3 regions of the Actinomadura sp. NPDC048394 genome follow, and region 3 is predicted to be linked to each of the others. Evidence: predicted binding sites of a transcription regulator. Region 3 holds the regulator's gene; each other region holds the start of a gene.
The links. The regulator HrcA, encoded in region 3, represses chaperone genes, less so after heat shock. The targets are predictions, from matches to a motif close to TTGGCACTCTCNNNNNGAGAGTGCCAA.

Region 1 (5,360 bases), on a different contig from region 3:
CCACCTCGTCTGGGGCGACCGGCATGTGCGCGCGGGCGAATGGCCGCAGACGGAGCTTCTGGCGCGCGGTACAAGGGAAGTCCATGCGCAGCGCGTAGGGGTCGTCGGTTACGGCGCCATAGGCGCGGAGGCCGCGCGGCTGTTCCAGGTCCTCGGTTGTGAGGTCTCCTACTGGACGAGGCGTCCGCGTGCCTCGGCACCGGTCAGGTACAGGGAGCTGGACGATCTGCTCGCCACGTCCGACATCCTGGTGCTCGCCCTGCCGCTGACCGACGAAACGCGCGGCCTCATAGGCCCGGAACGTCTCGCGCTACTCCCCGACAAGGCGCTGCTGGTGAACGTGGCGCGCGGGGGCATCGCGCCCGACGACGCCGTGCTCGCCGCACTGGAGTCGGGACGGCTCGCCGGTGCCGCTCTGGACGTGTTCGACGAGGAGCCGCCTCCGGCCGACTCCCCCTTGCGCGCGCATGAGAACGTCCTGCTGTCACCGCATGCGGCGGGCGGGACGACGCAGTCGCAGCGGAACATCGTGACGATGCTGCTCGACAACGTCACCAGGGCCGTCCAGGGACACGCGGTGCAGAACGTGGTCAACGGCGTGGACCCGCAGGTCAGACGGAGATAACGGGCGTTCTAGGCATCTCGTTCATCAACCGCAAGTATGCATTTGACACACAATTCTGTAGTATTGCTAAAAGTTCAACTTTGACGACCCCGAAGGGTGGGATGTGCATCTCGACATCTGGCTACTCCTCGGGGCCGTGCTCGTACTCAGCGCCATCGTCGCGGTCCGGCTGTCGCACCAGGCCGGCCTGCCGACCCTCCTGGCGTACATGGGCCTCGGCCTTCTCGTCGGCGAGTCCGGCCCCCTCCACATCGACTTCGACAACGCCGAACTGGCCGAGACGCTCGGCCTCGCCGCCCTCGTCCTGATCCTCGCCGAGGGCGGTCTCACCACCAGCTGGCGGCACGTGCGGCCGTCCGTGCCCGCCGCGCTCAGCGTGTCCACCATCGGCACCCTGATCAGCATCGCCGTCGTGGCGCTCGCCGCCCGGTGGCTGATCGGGATGGACTGGCGCCCGGCGTTCCTGCTGGCCGCCGTGCTCGCCCCCACCGACGCCGCCGCCGTGTTCTCGGTGCTGCGCCGGCTGCCCCTGCCGTCCCGGCTGACCGGGCTCCTGGAAGCCGAGTCCGGGTTCAACGACGCACCCGTCGTGATCATCGTGGTCACGCTCAGCGCGGCGCACGGCGGCGTCCCCAACCTCGCCGAACTCGCCGGCGTGATGGTGTACGAGCTGGTCGCCGGCGGCGTGCTCGGCTTCGCGATCGGCTGGCTCGGCGCACAGGCGCTGCGCCGCGTCGCCCTCCCCGCATCCGGCCTGTACCCCATCGCCGTGATGTCGCTGTCCATCGGCTCCTATGGCGCCGCCACACTGCTGCACGCGAGCGGCTTCCTGGCCGTCTATGTGAGCGCGCTAGTCCTCGGCAATGCGCGCCTGCCACACCGCCCGGCCACGAGGGGCTTCGCCGAAGGCATCGGGTGGCTCGCCCAGATCGGGCTGTTCGTGATGCTGGGACTGCTGGCCTCCCCCGGCGCGCTCCCCGGCCAGATCGTCCCGGCGCTCGTCATCGGGTTCGTCCTGCTGCTCGTGGCGCGCCCGGCGTCGGTCGTGCTGTCCTCGATCGGGTTCAAGCTGTCGTGGGGCGAGAAGGTCTTCGCCTCATGGGCGGGGCTGCGCGGCGCCGTCCCCATCGTCCTGGCCACCATCCCGATGGTGAAGGACGTCCCGGACGCCGACCGGCTGTTCTCCATCGTCTTCAACATCGTCGTCGTGTTCACCCTCTTGCAGGGCCCCACACTGCCCCTGGTGGCGCGCTGGTGCCGCCTCAAGAGCGACGAGCAGACCCGCGAACTGGACGTGGAGGCCGCGCCCCTGGAGGAGCTCCATGCGGACCTACTAGAAGTCCGTATCCCACCCGACTCCCGGTTGAGCGGTGTGGAGATCTTCGAGCTGCGGCTGCCCGCCGGAGCGTCCATTACCCTCGTCGTACGGGACGGGGAGAGCTTCGTGCCGGAACCCACCACGCCCTTGCAGAGCGGCGACACGCTGCTGGTCGTGACCACCGACACCGTACGGGAGACCACGGAACGCAGGCTGCGCGCCATCAGCCGCCGCGGGAAGCTGGCCGGCTGGTTCGGCGAGACCGGAACATGAGCGAAACGGCCACAGGGTCGGGCCGCAGGGTCGGGCGGGGCGGGCGCAGGGTCGGGTGGGGCGGGCGCAGGGTCGGGCCGCCGCACGGGCGCGGAGTCGGGCGGGGCGGGCGAGGAGTCCTGCTGGAGAGGGGCCTTGGGAGACTCGGGAACAGACCCGGGGCGAATCCTGTTCCATGCATGGGTACCATTAGCAGTCATCTAGAGTGAGTGCCAGTCCGGGACGGCGCCCGGACTGAGTCAGCGAGGAGGAACCGTGCCGACGTATCAGTACGTTTGCACCGAGTGCGGCGAGCCTCTGGAGGTCGTGCAGAAGTTCAGCGACGACGCGCTGACCGAATGCCCGGCGTGCAACGGAAAGCTCCGCAAGGTCTTCTCCGCCGCGGGGATCATCTTCAAGGGGTCGGGCTTCTACCGCACCGACAGCCGCGGCTCCGGCAAGTCGTCCTCCACCGTGGGGAGCTCGTCCAACGGGTCGAACGGCTCGTCGTCGTCGAGCGGCGACTCCGCCAAGTCCGACTCGTCCTCCTCGTCGAGCTCGTCGAGCGACTCGTCGTCCTCGTCGTCCACCTCTTCGTCGAAGTCCTCTTCGTCCGAGAAGGTGGCCTGACCACCGGGGCCCGACTCTAGGGGCCACGTCCCCACCGCGCTTCCGAAGGCCGGAGGAACCCAACCGGGTTCTTCCGGCCTTCGTCGTGCTCTGGGGCGGCCTTGGGGCCGCCCCTGAGGCCACCCCGAGACCGACCCTGAGGCCACCCCGAGATTTCGCGATATAACTTGCTTTCTCTCGCGATCAGAGAGACTCTGGTCCTGAGCAAGTTTTCGCGTCATATCGCGAGATCCACGGACCCTCCTCAGGAGATCGACCATGCGCGCACAGAGCCAGGCTCCCCCCAGAACACCGGCCCGCAGGCTCGCCGGGCTGATCGCCGGACGCCGCGGCAAATGGGCCGTCCTCGCCGTCTGGATCGTCCTGCTGGCCGCCCTCGGCCCGCTCGCCGGCAAGCTGGCCGACGTCGAGGACAACGACGCCGCGTCCTGGCTGCCCGCCAGCGCCGAGTCCACGCAGGTCGTCAAGCAGCAGGACATGTTCCAGAAGGACGAGACGATGCTCGCCGTCATCGTCTACGAGCGTCCCTCCGGGATCACCGCCGCCGACCGCGCCAAGGCCGCGGCCGACATGCCCGCCTTCGAGCGCCTCCCGGGAGCCGAGAAGGCGCAGGGACCGTTCCCGTCCAAGGACGGCAGGGCCCTGGAGACCCTCGTCCCGATCAAGAGCGACGACGTCACCGACGCCGTCGACCAAGCGCGCGACCTCGTCAAGCGCGGCCCGCCCGGGCTGTCCGCGCACGTCACCGGGCCCGCCGGCGCCGGCTCCGACCAGTACGGGGTGTTCCAGAGCCTCGACGGCTTCCTGCTCATGGCGGCCGGCATCGTCGTGATCGTCCTGCTGCTGATCATCTACCGCAGCCCCGTGCTGTGGTTCATCCCGGTGCTCAGCGCCGTCTTCGCCCTCGGGCTCGCCCAGTCCGTCGTCTACCTGCTGGCCAAGTACGCCGACCTGACCGTCAACGGGATGAGCTCCGGCATCATGACCGTGCTGGTGTTCGGCGTCGCCACCGACTACGCCCTCCTGCTCGTCGCCCGCTACCGCGAGGAACTGCACCGGCACGAGGACCGGCACGAGGCCATGGCGTTCGCCCTGCGCCGCGCCGCGCCCGCCGTCATCGCCTCCGCCGCCACCGTCGCCGTCGGCCTGCTGTGCCTGCTGCTCGCCGACCTGAACTCCACCGCGGGGCTCGGCCCCGTCGCCGCGGCGGGCGTCCTCACCGCGCTGGGCGCGATGGTCACGCTCCTGCCCGCGCTCCTCGTCATCTTCGGCCGCTGGGTGTTCTGGCCGCTCGTCCCGCGCTACGACGCCAAGTACCTCGAGCCCGAGGCGTACGAGGCCGAGCACGGAATCTGGTCCCGCGTGGCGGGCCTCGTGGCCAGGCGCTCACGCGTGCTGTGGCTCACCACGGGCATCGTCCTAGTCGGCCTTACCTTCGGCCTCGGCTCGCTCAAGGCGGACGGGCTCTCCAACGCCGGCCAGTTCACCGGACGCCCCGACTCGATCGCCGGGCAGGAGGCCGTGGCGCGGCACTACCCCGCCGGATCCGGTTCCCCGGCCGTCATCATCGGCAAGGCGTCGGCGTCGCCTGAGATCGCAGCGGCGGCCGCGCGCACACAGGGCGTCGCCCAGGTCGGTCCTCCGGCCACCACGAACGGCCTCGTCATGTACGAGGCGACGCTGCGCGACCCCGCCGACAGCAAGGCGGCCGAGCGGACCATCGACCGGCTCCGGGACGCGGTGCACGCCGTCCCGTCCGCGAACGCGAAGGTGGGCGGCACCACCGCCACGTCCCTGGACACCAAGCGCGCCTCCATACGCGACAACAAGGTCATCATCCCGATCGTGCTGGGCGTGGTCTTCGTCATCCTCGTCCTGCTGCTGCGCGCGCTCGTCGCACCGCTGCTGATGATGGGCACCGTCGGCCTGTCGTTCCTCGCCTCGCTAGGCGCGTGCGCGCTCATCTTCAGGCACGGCTTCGGCTTCGAGGGCACGGACACGGGATTCCCCCTGCAGGCCTTCACCTTCCTGGTGGCGCTCGGGGTCGACTACAACATCTTCCTCATGCACCGTGTACGGGAGGAGTCCCAGACCCTCGGCACGCGGCGCGGCATCCAGCGCGGCCTCACCGTCACCGGCGGCGTCATCACCTCGGCCGGGGTGGTGCTGGCGGCGACGTTCGGCGCGATGGCGACGCTGCCGCTGGTGTCCATGGTGGAGATGGGCTTCGTCGTCGCGTTCGGCGTCCTGTTCGACACGCTGGTCGTCCGGTCGCTGCTACTGCCCGCCCTGTCACACGACCTCGGGCGGCGGATCTGGGCGCCGGGACGGCTCGCCGCGCGCGACGCGCAGACGGACCGGTCCCGGATCCTCGACCGGGTCGGCTGACACGACGTCCACGGATCGCGAGGGGCCCGGCGCCACACCGGGCCCCTCCGCCACGCCCGCGGCGCTCACTGCGCCCGGCGCGTCCGCCGCGTCCGCCGGGTCCGGCACGTGCGGCGGGTCCGGCGATCATGAAGTTATCCACATTTC
Region 2 (5,360 bases), on a different contig from region 3:
GACCCGCTACCGCCCTCGTCTGCCGCGAATGCGGCTCCAAGCGCGATCTCGGCCCCTTCTACGCGTGCGAGGAGTGTTTCGGCCCGCTGGAGATCGCCTACGACTTCGGCGGGATCACCCGGGCCGACATCGAGTCCGGTCCGCGCAACATCTGGCGCTACCGCGGGCTGCTGCCCGTCCCGTCGACCGTCGCCGACACCCCCAACACCGAGCCCGGCCTGACCCGGCTCGTCCGCGCCGACAACCTCGCCGAGAGCCTCGGCCTGCAGCGGCTGTGGGTGAAGGACGACAGCGGCAACCCGACCCACTCGTTCAAGGACCGCGTCGTCGCGGTCGCGCTCGCCGCCGCCCGCGAACTCGGCTTCAAGGTGCTGGCCTGCCCGTCCACCGGCAACCTCGCCAACGCGGTCGCCGCCGCGGCGGCCCGCGCCGGGATCCGCAGCGCCGTGTTCGTCCCGTCGAACCTCGAGTCCCAGAAGATCATCACGACGGCCGTGTACGGCGGGACGTTCGTCACCGTCGACGGCAACTACGACGACGTGAACCGGCTCGCGTCCGAGATCGCCGGCGAGCAGGACGACTGGGCGTTCGTCAACGTCAACGTCCGCCCGTACTACGCCGAGGGCTCCAAGACGCTCGGCTACGAGATCGCCGAGCAGCTCGGCTGGCGGCTGCCCGACCAGATCGTGGTGCCGGTCGCGTCCGGCTCCCAGCTCACCAAGATCGACAAGGCGTTCCAGGAGCTGATCAAGCTCGGCCTCGTCGAGGACAAGCCGTACCGGGTGTTCGGCGCGCAGGCCGCCGGCTGCGACCCCGTCTCCGCCGCGTTCAAGGCGGGCCACGACGTCGTCCGGCCGGTCAAGCCCGACACCATCGCCAAGTCCCTGGCGATCGGCAACCCCGCCGACGGCCCCTACGTCCTCGACGTGACGCGCCGCACCGGCGGCGCCGTCGAGGACGTCACCGACGAGCAGGTCGTCGACGGCATCCGGCTGCTCGCCCGCACCGAGGGCATCTTCGGCGAGACCGCCGGCGGCGTCACCGTCGGCTGCCTGCGCAAGCTCGTCGAGGCGGGCACCCTCGACCCGTCCGCCGAGACCGTGATCATCAACTCCGGTGACGGGCTGAAGACCCTCGACGCCGTCGCGCCCGTCGCCAAGCCCAGTGCGAACATCGCGCCGACGCTGGAGGCGTTCCGCGCCGCCGGCCTCGCCTGAGAACAAGAAGGAGCCAGCAGATGAGCAGCGTGTCCGTCCGCATCCCGACGATCCTGCGGACCTACACCGGCGGCGAGGCCGAAGTGAAGGCCGAGGGCGACACCCTGCGCGCCGTGGTCGCCGACCTGGAGGCCAGCTACACCGGCATCGCGGCCCGCATCCTCGACGACGCCGGCAAGATCCGCCGGTTCGTGAACGTCTACGTCGGCGACGAGGACGTCCGGTTCGCCGAGGGCCTGGACACCGCGACCCCCGCGGGCACCCAGATCTCGATCATCCCCGCCGTCGCCGGCGGCTGACCGCCACCGGCCATCCCGCCCCCGCCCCCGGGGCACCGCCGTACCCGCCGGGTAGGGTCGACTCCGATCATGCCGAGTCGACCCCGCCGCGGCCCAGCGCCGTGACGACGCGGCTGGTCCGGGTTCCCGCGGTGGCAGGGGCGGGGGCCGGGCACGCTCGGACGGCGGGGCTGGGAATGGCGCAGGGCACGGTCAAGTGGTTCAACGCCGACAAGGGGTACGGCTTCATCGCGGTCGACGGGGGCCGTGACGTCTTCGTCCACCATTCGGCGATCCAGATGGACGGCTATCGCACCCTCGAGCAGGGCCAGCGCGTCGAGTTCGAGATCACCCAGAGCGACCGCGGCCCCCAGGCCGACGCCGTCCGCCCGCTCTGACCCGTCCCCGCCTGTTCGCGCCGGGGGCACGGGGATACGATCAAGGTCCGGCTTTCGGTACCCGGACCGCTGTCCCGCCCCAGTGATCCATGACGCAGGGGTGAGGCTCATGGAACAGTCGATGACGTGGCAGGGCGGACCCGGTGTTCCGTCCACGACCTGGCGCGGCGGGGCCAACGTCCCGTCCATGGCGTTCGGGCGGTTGAACGCCACCTGGCCATTGGCCTCGCTGAGGCTGAGCCATTCCGGAATCGTCCTGGCCGCCGTTCGCAATCGGTTCCACCTGACCCCGGCCGACGTGGTGGCCGCCTTTTCCCTGCTCGGCCTCGCTGCTCAGCAGAGGGATCGGCATCGAAACCCGCGACGGTCAGGTCCTGGTCTTCTGGACCTCCGAGGCCTCCGCCATCCTTCCCGCGCTGCAGGCCGCGGGCTTCCCGGTCTCGCCCGCACCGCGCAACGCCTTCCGGGAGATCCGCGCCGCTCGCCGACGCCTCGCCCCGACCGCCTCGGCGAGAAGCCAATTCGCCTTGCGCGGGGTCCTCGTCCTGGCCGGGCTCCTGTGCCTCGTGCTCCTGAAGCCGATCCTGCTGCCGGACTACCCCTGGCCCATGCTCGCTATCGCCCTGCTGTCCTTCGCGGCCCTCAACGGTCTGCTCTACCTGCGACGGAAGTGACCCCACCCTCCCCTCTACAACGCACTTCACCCAAGGCCGAGCTTTTCGTGAACAGTGGGGCACGGACCGGCACAGCACGGCGCAACACCACATGTCCGACAGATCGCCCGAGTATCGCGCCGCAGGTCAGAGCCGCTCCGGGCGTCCCGGCGCAGACGAGTGCCGCGAGGCTGTGCGGCGCTTGCACTCGGCAGGGTAGAGTGCTAAAAAACGGTTGGCACTCTACTGTGGAGAGTGACAGCTTCACAGTCTGGGTCGGGGCGACGAGGCCCCAGTCCGGTGGCGGAATGGCAGCCGCCGGGCGCGGGGCCGTCCGTCGCGGGCGTCGGCTCGATCCTTTAAGCCACCTTGTTCCGGGAGGACTAGGAGCCTATGGCTGCAAAGATGATCGCGTTCGACGAGGAGGCCCGGCGCGGCCTCGAGCGCGGCATGAACCAGCTCGCCGACGCCGTGAAGGTGACCCTCGGTCCCAAGGGCCGCAACGTCGTGCTGGAGAAGAAGTGGGGCGCCCCCACGATCACCAACGACGGTGTGTCGATCGCCAAGGAGATCGAGCTCGAGGACGCCTGGGAGAAGATCGGCGCCGAGCTCGTCAAGGAAGTGGCGAAGAAGACCGACGACGTAGCCGGTGACGGCACGACGACGGCGACCGTCCTGGCCCAGGCGCTGGTCCGCGAGGGCCTGCGCAACGTGGCCGCCGGCGCCAACCCGATGTCGCTGAAGCGCGGCATCGAGGCCGCGGTCGAGCGGGTCAGCGAGGAGCTGTCCAAGCTGGCCAAGGACGTGGAGACCAAGGAGCAGATCGCCTCCACGGCGTCCATCTCCGCGGGCGACCCGCAGATCGGCGAGATGATCGCCGAGGCGATGGACAAGGTCGGCAAGGAAGGCGTCATCACGGTCGAGGAGAGCCAGACCTTCGGTCTGGAGCTCGAGCTGACCGAGGGCATGCGCTTCGACAAGGGCTACATCTCGCACTACTTCGTGACCGACCCCGAGCGGATGGAGGCGGTCCTCGAGGACCCGTACATCCTGATCGTTCAGGGCAAGGCGTCGGCCAACAAGGACCTGCTGCCCGTCCTCGAGGGCGTCATGCAGTCCGGCAAGCCGCTGCTGATCATCGCGGAGGACGTCGAGGGCGAGGCCCTGGCGACCCTGGTCGTCAACAAGATCCGCGGCATCTTCAAGTCCGTGGCCGTGAAGGCCCCGGGCTTCGGCGACCGCCGCAAGGCCATGCTCGGCGACATCGCCACGCTGACCGGCGGCCAGGTCATCAGCGAGGACGTGGGTCTCAAGCTGGAGAACACCACGACCGACATGCTGGGCCGCGCCCGCAAGGTCGTCATCACCAAGGACGAGACCACCATCGTGGACGGCGCCGGTGACGCCAACGAGATCGCGGGCCGGGTCAACCAGATCCGCACCGAGATCGACAACACCGACTCCGACTACGACCGCGAGAAGCTCCAGGAGCGCCTGGCCAAGCTCGCGGGCGGTGTCGCGGTCATCAAGGCCGGCGCCGCGACGGAGGTCGAGCTCAAGGAGCGCAAGCACCGCATCGAGGACGCCGTCCGCAACGCGAAGGCCGCGGTCGAGGAGGGCATCGTCCCCGGCGGTGGCGTCGCGCTGCTGCAGGCCGGCACCAAGGCGTTCGACAAGCTGGAGCTCGCGGGCGACGAGGCCACCGGTGCCAACATCGTCAAGCGCGCTCTGGAGGAGCCGCTGAAGCAGATCGCCGTGAACGCCGGCCTCGAGGGCGGCGTCGTGGTGGAGCGGGTCCGCAACCTGACCCCGGGTGAGGGCCTGAACGCCGCGAGCGGCGAGTACGTCAACATGTTCGAGTCGGGCATCCTCGACCCGGCCAAGGTGACCCGGTCCGCGCTGCAGAACGCCTCGTCGATCGCCGCGCTGTTCCTGACCACCGAGGCCGTCATCGCCGAGAAGCCCGAGAAGAACCCGGCCCCGGCGGGCGGCATGCCCGACGCCGGCGGCATGGACTTCTGATCGAGCCCATGACCCGGACGATCGGGTCCGGCCGGCCGTGACGGCGGCCTCCGATCGTGTGGTGACGCGAGGGGCGGTTCCTTCGGGAACCGCCCCTTTGGCGTGTCCGGGGGTGTGCGCGTGGACGCGGCCCGTCCGGGAACGCGGGCGCCGGCGCGGCCGTTCGAACAGCGGGGGCGCGGTCTCCCGATCGCCAGGAGATGCTTTCCGCGCGGAGCCGATCGGAGGACGGGCGTGCAGGTGAGCGGCGACGCCGGCGATGCCCGCCCGCGCGGCCGGTCCGGAACGGCTTCCCCTCGGCGGCCGGTGTTGGCAGGATCGCCGCTTGGACGGCGCGTCCCGCGCGCCGGCCGACGGACTCGGCGGACGGCCCGCGTGAGCGGCCGATGAGGCAGGAGAACGCGTGAGCGAAGTGTTCAGCTCCCCGGTGCTCAAGGTGGAACAGCCGCGCAGAGGCCCGTTCGCCAAGTCGAGGTACCGGGTCCTCGACGGCGACGGCACCGTCCTGGCCGTCGCCGGCGAGACGGGCGAGAAGGGACGCGCGGAGACGCTGCGGACGCTCTTCCCCGGCAAGTCCAATCTCGACGCCCACGTGGTGCTGCTCACCACGCCCGGCGGCGAACCGCTCTACGTCGTGGACAAGCGGCGGGGACGGGAGCTGACGGAGGTGCACGACTCCAAGGGCGAGCTCTTCGGCTCGTTCGTCACCGAGCGCGTCGGCCGCCGGTACGTCCTCAGGGACGCGGAGGGCGGGAGGCTCGGCACGATCGCCGTGGACCTGCCCCGCAACAA
Region 3 (5,360 bases):
CGGTCTGCCAGAGGGTGCCGGGACCGTCGAACGCGGTGCGCCGCTCCGCGCCCTTGTCGTCGACGACGACGTAGTGCCAACCGCCGGGGCCGCCGCGCAGCAGCACGCGCGCGGGCACACGCCCCCAGTCCACCGGCCCCTCGTTCCGCATTCGGACGACCCTATCCGCCCAAGAGGGGCGGCACGCATCATTGCGGCCCGTGCCGCCCGCCTTCCGCCCGGCTCGACCAAGATCGTCCCGGCTGGGCGCCGATCGCGGCCGGCGGTTTCGCCGCGACACGGCCGGCGCTCCTCGATCCGGGCCCGGATGTCGGTACGGTCGGGGGCAGTGCGTCGACGGTACCGGAGGTTCCAGCGTGACCCACTCCGAGCAGGTCCTGCGCTCCCCGCGGGAGCGCGAGACCGTGAACGGCGCCGTGCGCGCCCTGCGCTCGGCCGCGCCCCTGGGCTGGGAGCGGCTCGGCTTCGAGTTCCGCGCCACCGTCGGCATCGACAGCGCGTCCTTCGAGGTGGAGGACGCCGCCGGCGAGCGCCGCAAGGCGACGCCGCCGGGCCAGGCCGTCGGCAAGATGGACGAGCTGCGCCGCGTGATGTACCGGCGCGGCAAGGGCGCGTGGTTCACCGCCCGGCTGGAGATCGAGCGCTCCGGCCGGTTCAGCGCCGAGTTCGACTACGACGGCGAGCCCGAGTTCACGCCGCCGCTGACGCCGTCCGCCTACGCGCTGGACCTCGACCGCTTCCCCCGCACCGACGCGCACATCCCCGCCTGGCTCCGCCGCAAGCTCGACGAGGCCTGACGCCCGACCGGGGCGTTCCCCCACAGAGGTGCGGACCATCCCGTTGCGGGCGGCAGACTGTGGGGGTGCCCTCTACGCTGCCCGATGGTGACCCCGTACCCGCCGACGGTGCGCTGCCCGGCAGCGCGCTGGAGGGCCTGGGCGCGCGGCCGTTCGCGTTCTACGTGCACGTGCCCTTCTGCGTGACCCGGTGCGGGTACTGCGACTTCAACACCTACACGGCCACCGAGCTCGGCCCGGGCGCGAGCCGCGACTCCTACGCGGACACCGCGATCGCCGAGGTCCGGATGGCCCGCAAGGTGCTCGGTGACGCGGACCTTCCCGTCCAGACGGTCTTCGTGGGCGGCGGTACACCGACCCTCCTCGCGCCCGACGATCTCGGACGCGTCCTCGCGGCCATCGACGCCGAGTTCGGGCTCGCGCCGGGCGCCGAGGTCACGACGGAGGCCAATCCCGAATCGGTGGACGAGGCCTACGTGGCGAAGCTCCGCGAGGTCGGTTTCACGCGGGTCTCCTACGGCATGCAGAGCGCGCGCGAGCACGTCCTAGCCGTCCTTGAGCGGTCGCATACGCCGGGCCGCGTTCCCCAGGTCGTCGAGTGGACGCGCAAGGCGGGCTTCGAGCACGTCAACCTCGACCTCATCTACGGGACGCCGGGGGAGACCGACGACGACTGGCGCGCGTCCCTGGAGGCGGCCCTCGCCTGCGAGCCCGACCACGTGTCCGCGTACGCGCTGATCGTCGAGGAGGGCACCCGCCTGGCGGCGCAGGTGCGCCGCGGTGAGCTCGCCGCCCCCGACGACGACGCCATGGCCGACCGCTACCTGATCGCCGACGAGCTCCTCGGCGCGCACGGCCTGCGCTGGTACGAGATCTCGAACTGGGCCTCGTCCCCGGAGGCCGCCTGCCGCCACAACCTCCTGTACTGGACGGGCGCGGACTGGTGGGGCGTCGGCCCCGGCGCCCACAGCCACGTCGGCGGGACCCGCTGGTGGAACGTCAAGCACCCCGCCGCCTACGCCGCGCGCCTCGCCGAGGGCACCACGCCCGCGTACGCGCGCGAGGTCCTCGACGCCGGCGACCGCCGCATCGAGCGGATCATGCTCGAGCTCCGCCTCGCGGACGGCTGCCCGGCCGATCTCCTGGACGACGCCGCCGTCCGCCGCGCCATCGCCGACGGCCTCGTCGACCCTGCCGCGTACGAGCGGGGCCGCGCCGTCCTCACCCGCCAAGGCCGCCTCCTCGCCGACGCCGTCACCCGCGACCTGACCTGATCAGGACTGTGCCGGCGCGGTCACGAAGTCGATCAGCTCCTCGACGCGGCCGAGGAGGGCCGGTTCGAGGTCGGTGTAGGTGGTGACGGAGCCGAGGATGCGCTTCCAGGCCGCGCCCGTCTCGCAGTTCCAGCCGAGCGCTTCGACGACGCCCTCCTTCCACGGGAGGCCGCGGGGGACGCGGGGCCAGGCGGGGATGCCGACGGCGGCGGGCTTGACGGCCTCCCAGATGTCGATGAACGGGTGGCCCGTCACGAGCACGTGCGGGGACGAGACCCGCGCGGCGATCCGGCTCTCCTTGGAGCCCTCCACGAGGTGGTCGACCAGCACGCCGAGGCGGCGGCCCTCCTCGGGCGCGAACTCCTCGACGATCGCGGGCAGGTCGTCCACGCCCTCGAGGTACTCGACGACGACGCCCTCGACGCGCAGGTCGTGCCCCCAGATCTTCTCGACCAGCTCGGCGTCGTGGAGGCCCTCCACGTAGATGCGGCTCTCCTTGGCGACCTGGGCGCGCAGCCCCCGCACCGCGATGGACCCGGACGCCGAGCGGGCCGGCGCGGCGGGCGCCGCGGCGGGCCGGACGAGCGTGACCGGCTTGCCGTCGATCAGGAACCCGGCCTTGGTGAGGGGGAACACGCGGCGCTTGCCGAACCGGTCCTCCAGCGTCACGCCGAACTTGTCGCAGGCCACCACGGCGCCGCAGAAGCCGCTGTCGGGATCCTCGGCGACCAGGCCCGGCTCGGCCGGGATCTCCGGGATCTGCCCCTTGCGGGGGCGGCGCCAGTCGCCGGCGAGGACGTCGTCTCCGTAGTTCTTGCTCCGCACGGTTCCGCACACTAACGGCCGGGATAAGATCGCGCAGCCGCGCGCGGCCCGGCGGCCTGCCGCGGCCCCCGGAACGTCCCCTCGGGGCCGTACACTTGGCACTCGGAAGTACGGAGTGCCAGCAAGGCCCTGTCGGCGGTATATCTGGACGTGAGGACCTGTGGAAGGTGCAGAAGGAGGTGACCGGGTGCTGGACGACCGGAAGCTCGCGGTGCTGCGCGCCATAGTCGAGGACTACGTCTCCACGAACGAGCCGGTGGGCTCCAAGGCGCTCGTGGACCGGCACAACCTCGAAGTGTCCTCGGCCACCATCCGCAACGACATGGCGGTGCTGGAGGAGCAGGGCTACATCGCCCAGCCGCACACCAGCGCCGGGCGGGTCCCCACCGACAAGGGGTACCGGCTGTTCGTCGACCGGCTGTCGACGATCAAGCCGCTGTCGGTCGCCGAGCGCCGGGCGATCGAGACGTTCCTGTCCGGCGCGTACGACCTCGACGACATCGTCGGCCGCACCGTCCGGCTGCTCGCGCAGCTGACCCGCCAGGTCGCGGTGGTGCAGTACCCGTCGCTGACCCGCTCGTCGGTGCGGCACGTGGAGCTGGTCCCGGTCGCCGAGGGCCGGCTGCTGCTGGTGCTGATCACCAACACCGGGCGGGTGGAGCAGCGCGTCATCGAGACGGGGAAGATCTCCGAGGAATCCGTCGGGCACCTGCGGGCGTTGCTCAATACATGCCTGGACGGGCTGGGCTTCGGCGACGTGCCGTCCGCCGTCGCGGACCTGCCGGACAAGGTGGGCCCGGACGAGCGGCCGGTGGCCGCCGCGGTCCTGTCCGTCCTGCTGGAGACCCTCGTCGAGAACCACGAGGAGAAGATCGTCTTCGCCGGCGCGGCGAACCTGGCCGCCGTCGACTTCTCGCCGAGCCTGCGGGAGGTGCTGGTGGCCCTGGAGGAACAGGTGGTCCTCATGCGGCTGCTCGGCGAGACCGGCGACTCCTCTACTCTTACGGTGCGGATCGGCACCGAGAACCCCGATGAGGGGCTCCGTTCGACCTCGGTCGTCGCAGCCGACTACGGCGTCGGCGACCTCACGCTGGCCCGGCTGGGCGTACTCGGGCCGACACGCATGGATTACCCCGGCACGATGGGAGCGGTACGGGCAGTGGCACGCTACGTGGGACAGATCCTGGCGGGGTCGTAAGTGGCCAACGACTACTACGCGACCCTCGGCGTCCGCCGGGACGCCAGCGCCGACGAGGTCAAGAAGGCGTACCGGCGGCTCGCGCGCGAGCTGCACCCGGACGTCAACCCGGACCCGGAGACGCAGGAGAAGTTCAAGGAGATCACCCAGGCCTACGAGGTGCTCTCCGACCCGAAGAAGCGCGAGATGTACGACCTCGGCGCGGATCCGTTCGCGCCGGGCGGCGCGGGCGCGGGCGCCGGCGGGTTCGGCGGCGCCGGGTTCCCGTTCAGCGACATCATGGACGCCTTCTTCGGCACCGCGACGTCCCGGGGCCCCCGCTCGCGCGCGCGCCGGGGCCGGAACGCGACGCTGCGCGTCGAGCTGGACCTGGCGGAGACCGCGTTCGGCACGACCCGCGAGCTGTCCATCGACACCGCGGTCGCCTGCACGACCTGCGAGGGGACGGGCTGCGCGCCCGGCACCCACCCGGAGACCTGCGAGACCTGCCACGGCCGCGGCGAGGTGCAGCAGGTGCAGCGCTCGTTCCTCGGCCAGGTCATGACGGCCCGGCCGTGCCCCGCCTGCGGCGGGTTCGGCTCGGTGATCCGGCACCCGTGCACCGAGTGCTCGGGCGACGGCCGGGTCCGCACCCGGCGCACCGTCAAGGTCAAGATCCCGGCGGGCGTGGAGAACGGCATCCACATCCAGCTCGCCGGCGAGGGCGAGGTCGGCCCGGGCGGCGGCCCGCCCGGCGACCTGTTCCTGGAGATCGCCGAGAAGCCGCACCCGATCTTCGAGCGGGAGGGCGACGACCTGCACTGCACGGTCGAGATCCCGATGACCGCCGCCGCGCTCGGCACCAGCGTCACGATCGAGACGCTGGACGCCGCCGAGGAGGTCGACATCAAGCCCGGCACCCAGTCCGGCCAGGTGATCACGCTCTACAACCGGGGCGTGCGGCACCTCAACGAGAGCGGCCGCGGCGACCTGATGATCCACGTGAACGTGGAGACGCCGGGCAGGCTCGACGAGGAGCAGGAGGAGCTGCTGCGGCGGCTCGCCGCGCTGCGCGGCGAGGAGCGCCCGCCCGGCAAGTTCGCGCCGGGCCAGCGCGGCATGTTCTCCCGCCTCCGGGACGTTTTCAACCAGCACTGAAGAGCCACCGCGGCGGCCTACCGCGAGGGCCGCGACGGCACGCCGCCGGCCCCGGGCGGGCCCGCCGCGGGTGGTCCGGGGGGAGGGCCATGAGTCCGCCGGTGTTCCTCGCCGACCCGGGCCGGCTGC

Region 1: the regulator HrcA is predicted to act here: its motif matches at 2,406-2,432, upstream of AB0C78_RS05150 (FmdB family zinc ribbon protein).
Region 2: the regulator HrcA is predicted to act here: its motif matches at 2,782-2,808, upstream of groL (chaperonin GroEL).

The regions. Positions count from the first base shown of each region.
Region 1 is NZ_JBEZJL010000006.1:15,634-20,993, reverse strand. Features, by position in the region: gene AB0C78_RS05160 (2-hydroxyacid dehydrogenase) at 1-625, shown strand, start outside; gene AB0C78_RS05155 (potassium/proton antiporter) at 729-2,216, shown strand; gene AB0C78_RS05150 (FmdB family zinc ribbon protein) at 2,472-2,825, shown strand; gene AB0C78_RS05145 (MMPL family transporter) at 3,084-5,213, shown strand.
Region 2 is NZ_JBEZJL010000003.1:208,446-213,805, forward strand. Features, by position in the region: gene thrC (threonine synthase) at 1-1,217, shown strand, start outside; gene AB0C78_RS03255 (MoaD/ThiS family protein) at 1,238-1,516, shown strand; gene AB0C78_RS03260 (cold-shock protein) at 1,693-1,893, shown strand; gene AB0C78_RS03265 (hypothetical protein) at 2,421-2,567, shown strand; gene groL (chaperonin GroEL) at 2,940-4,568, shown strand; gene AB0C78_RS03275 (phospholipid scramblase-related protein) at 4,972-5,360, shown strand, end outside.
Region 3 is NZ_JBEZJL010000079.1:19,423-24,782, forward strand. Features, by position in the region: gene AB0C78_RS40345 (hypothetical protein) at 1-151, opposite strand, end outside; gene AB0C78_RS40350 (hypothetical protein) at 357-797, shown strand; gene hemW (radical SAM family heme chaperone HemW) at 863-2,071, shown strand; gene AB0C78_RS40360 (DUF3097 domain-containing protein) at 2,072-2,896, opposite strand; gene hrcA (heat-inducible transcriptional repressor HrcA) at 3,084-4,094, shown strand; gene dnaJ (molecular chaperone DnaJ) at 4,095-5,231, shown strand; gene AB0C78_RS40375 (16S rRNA (uracil(1498)-N(3))-methyltransferase) at 5,321-5,360, shown strand, end outside.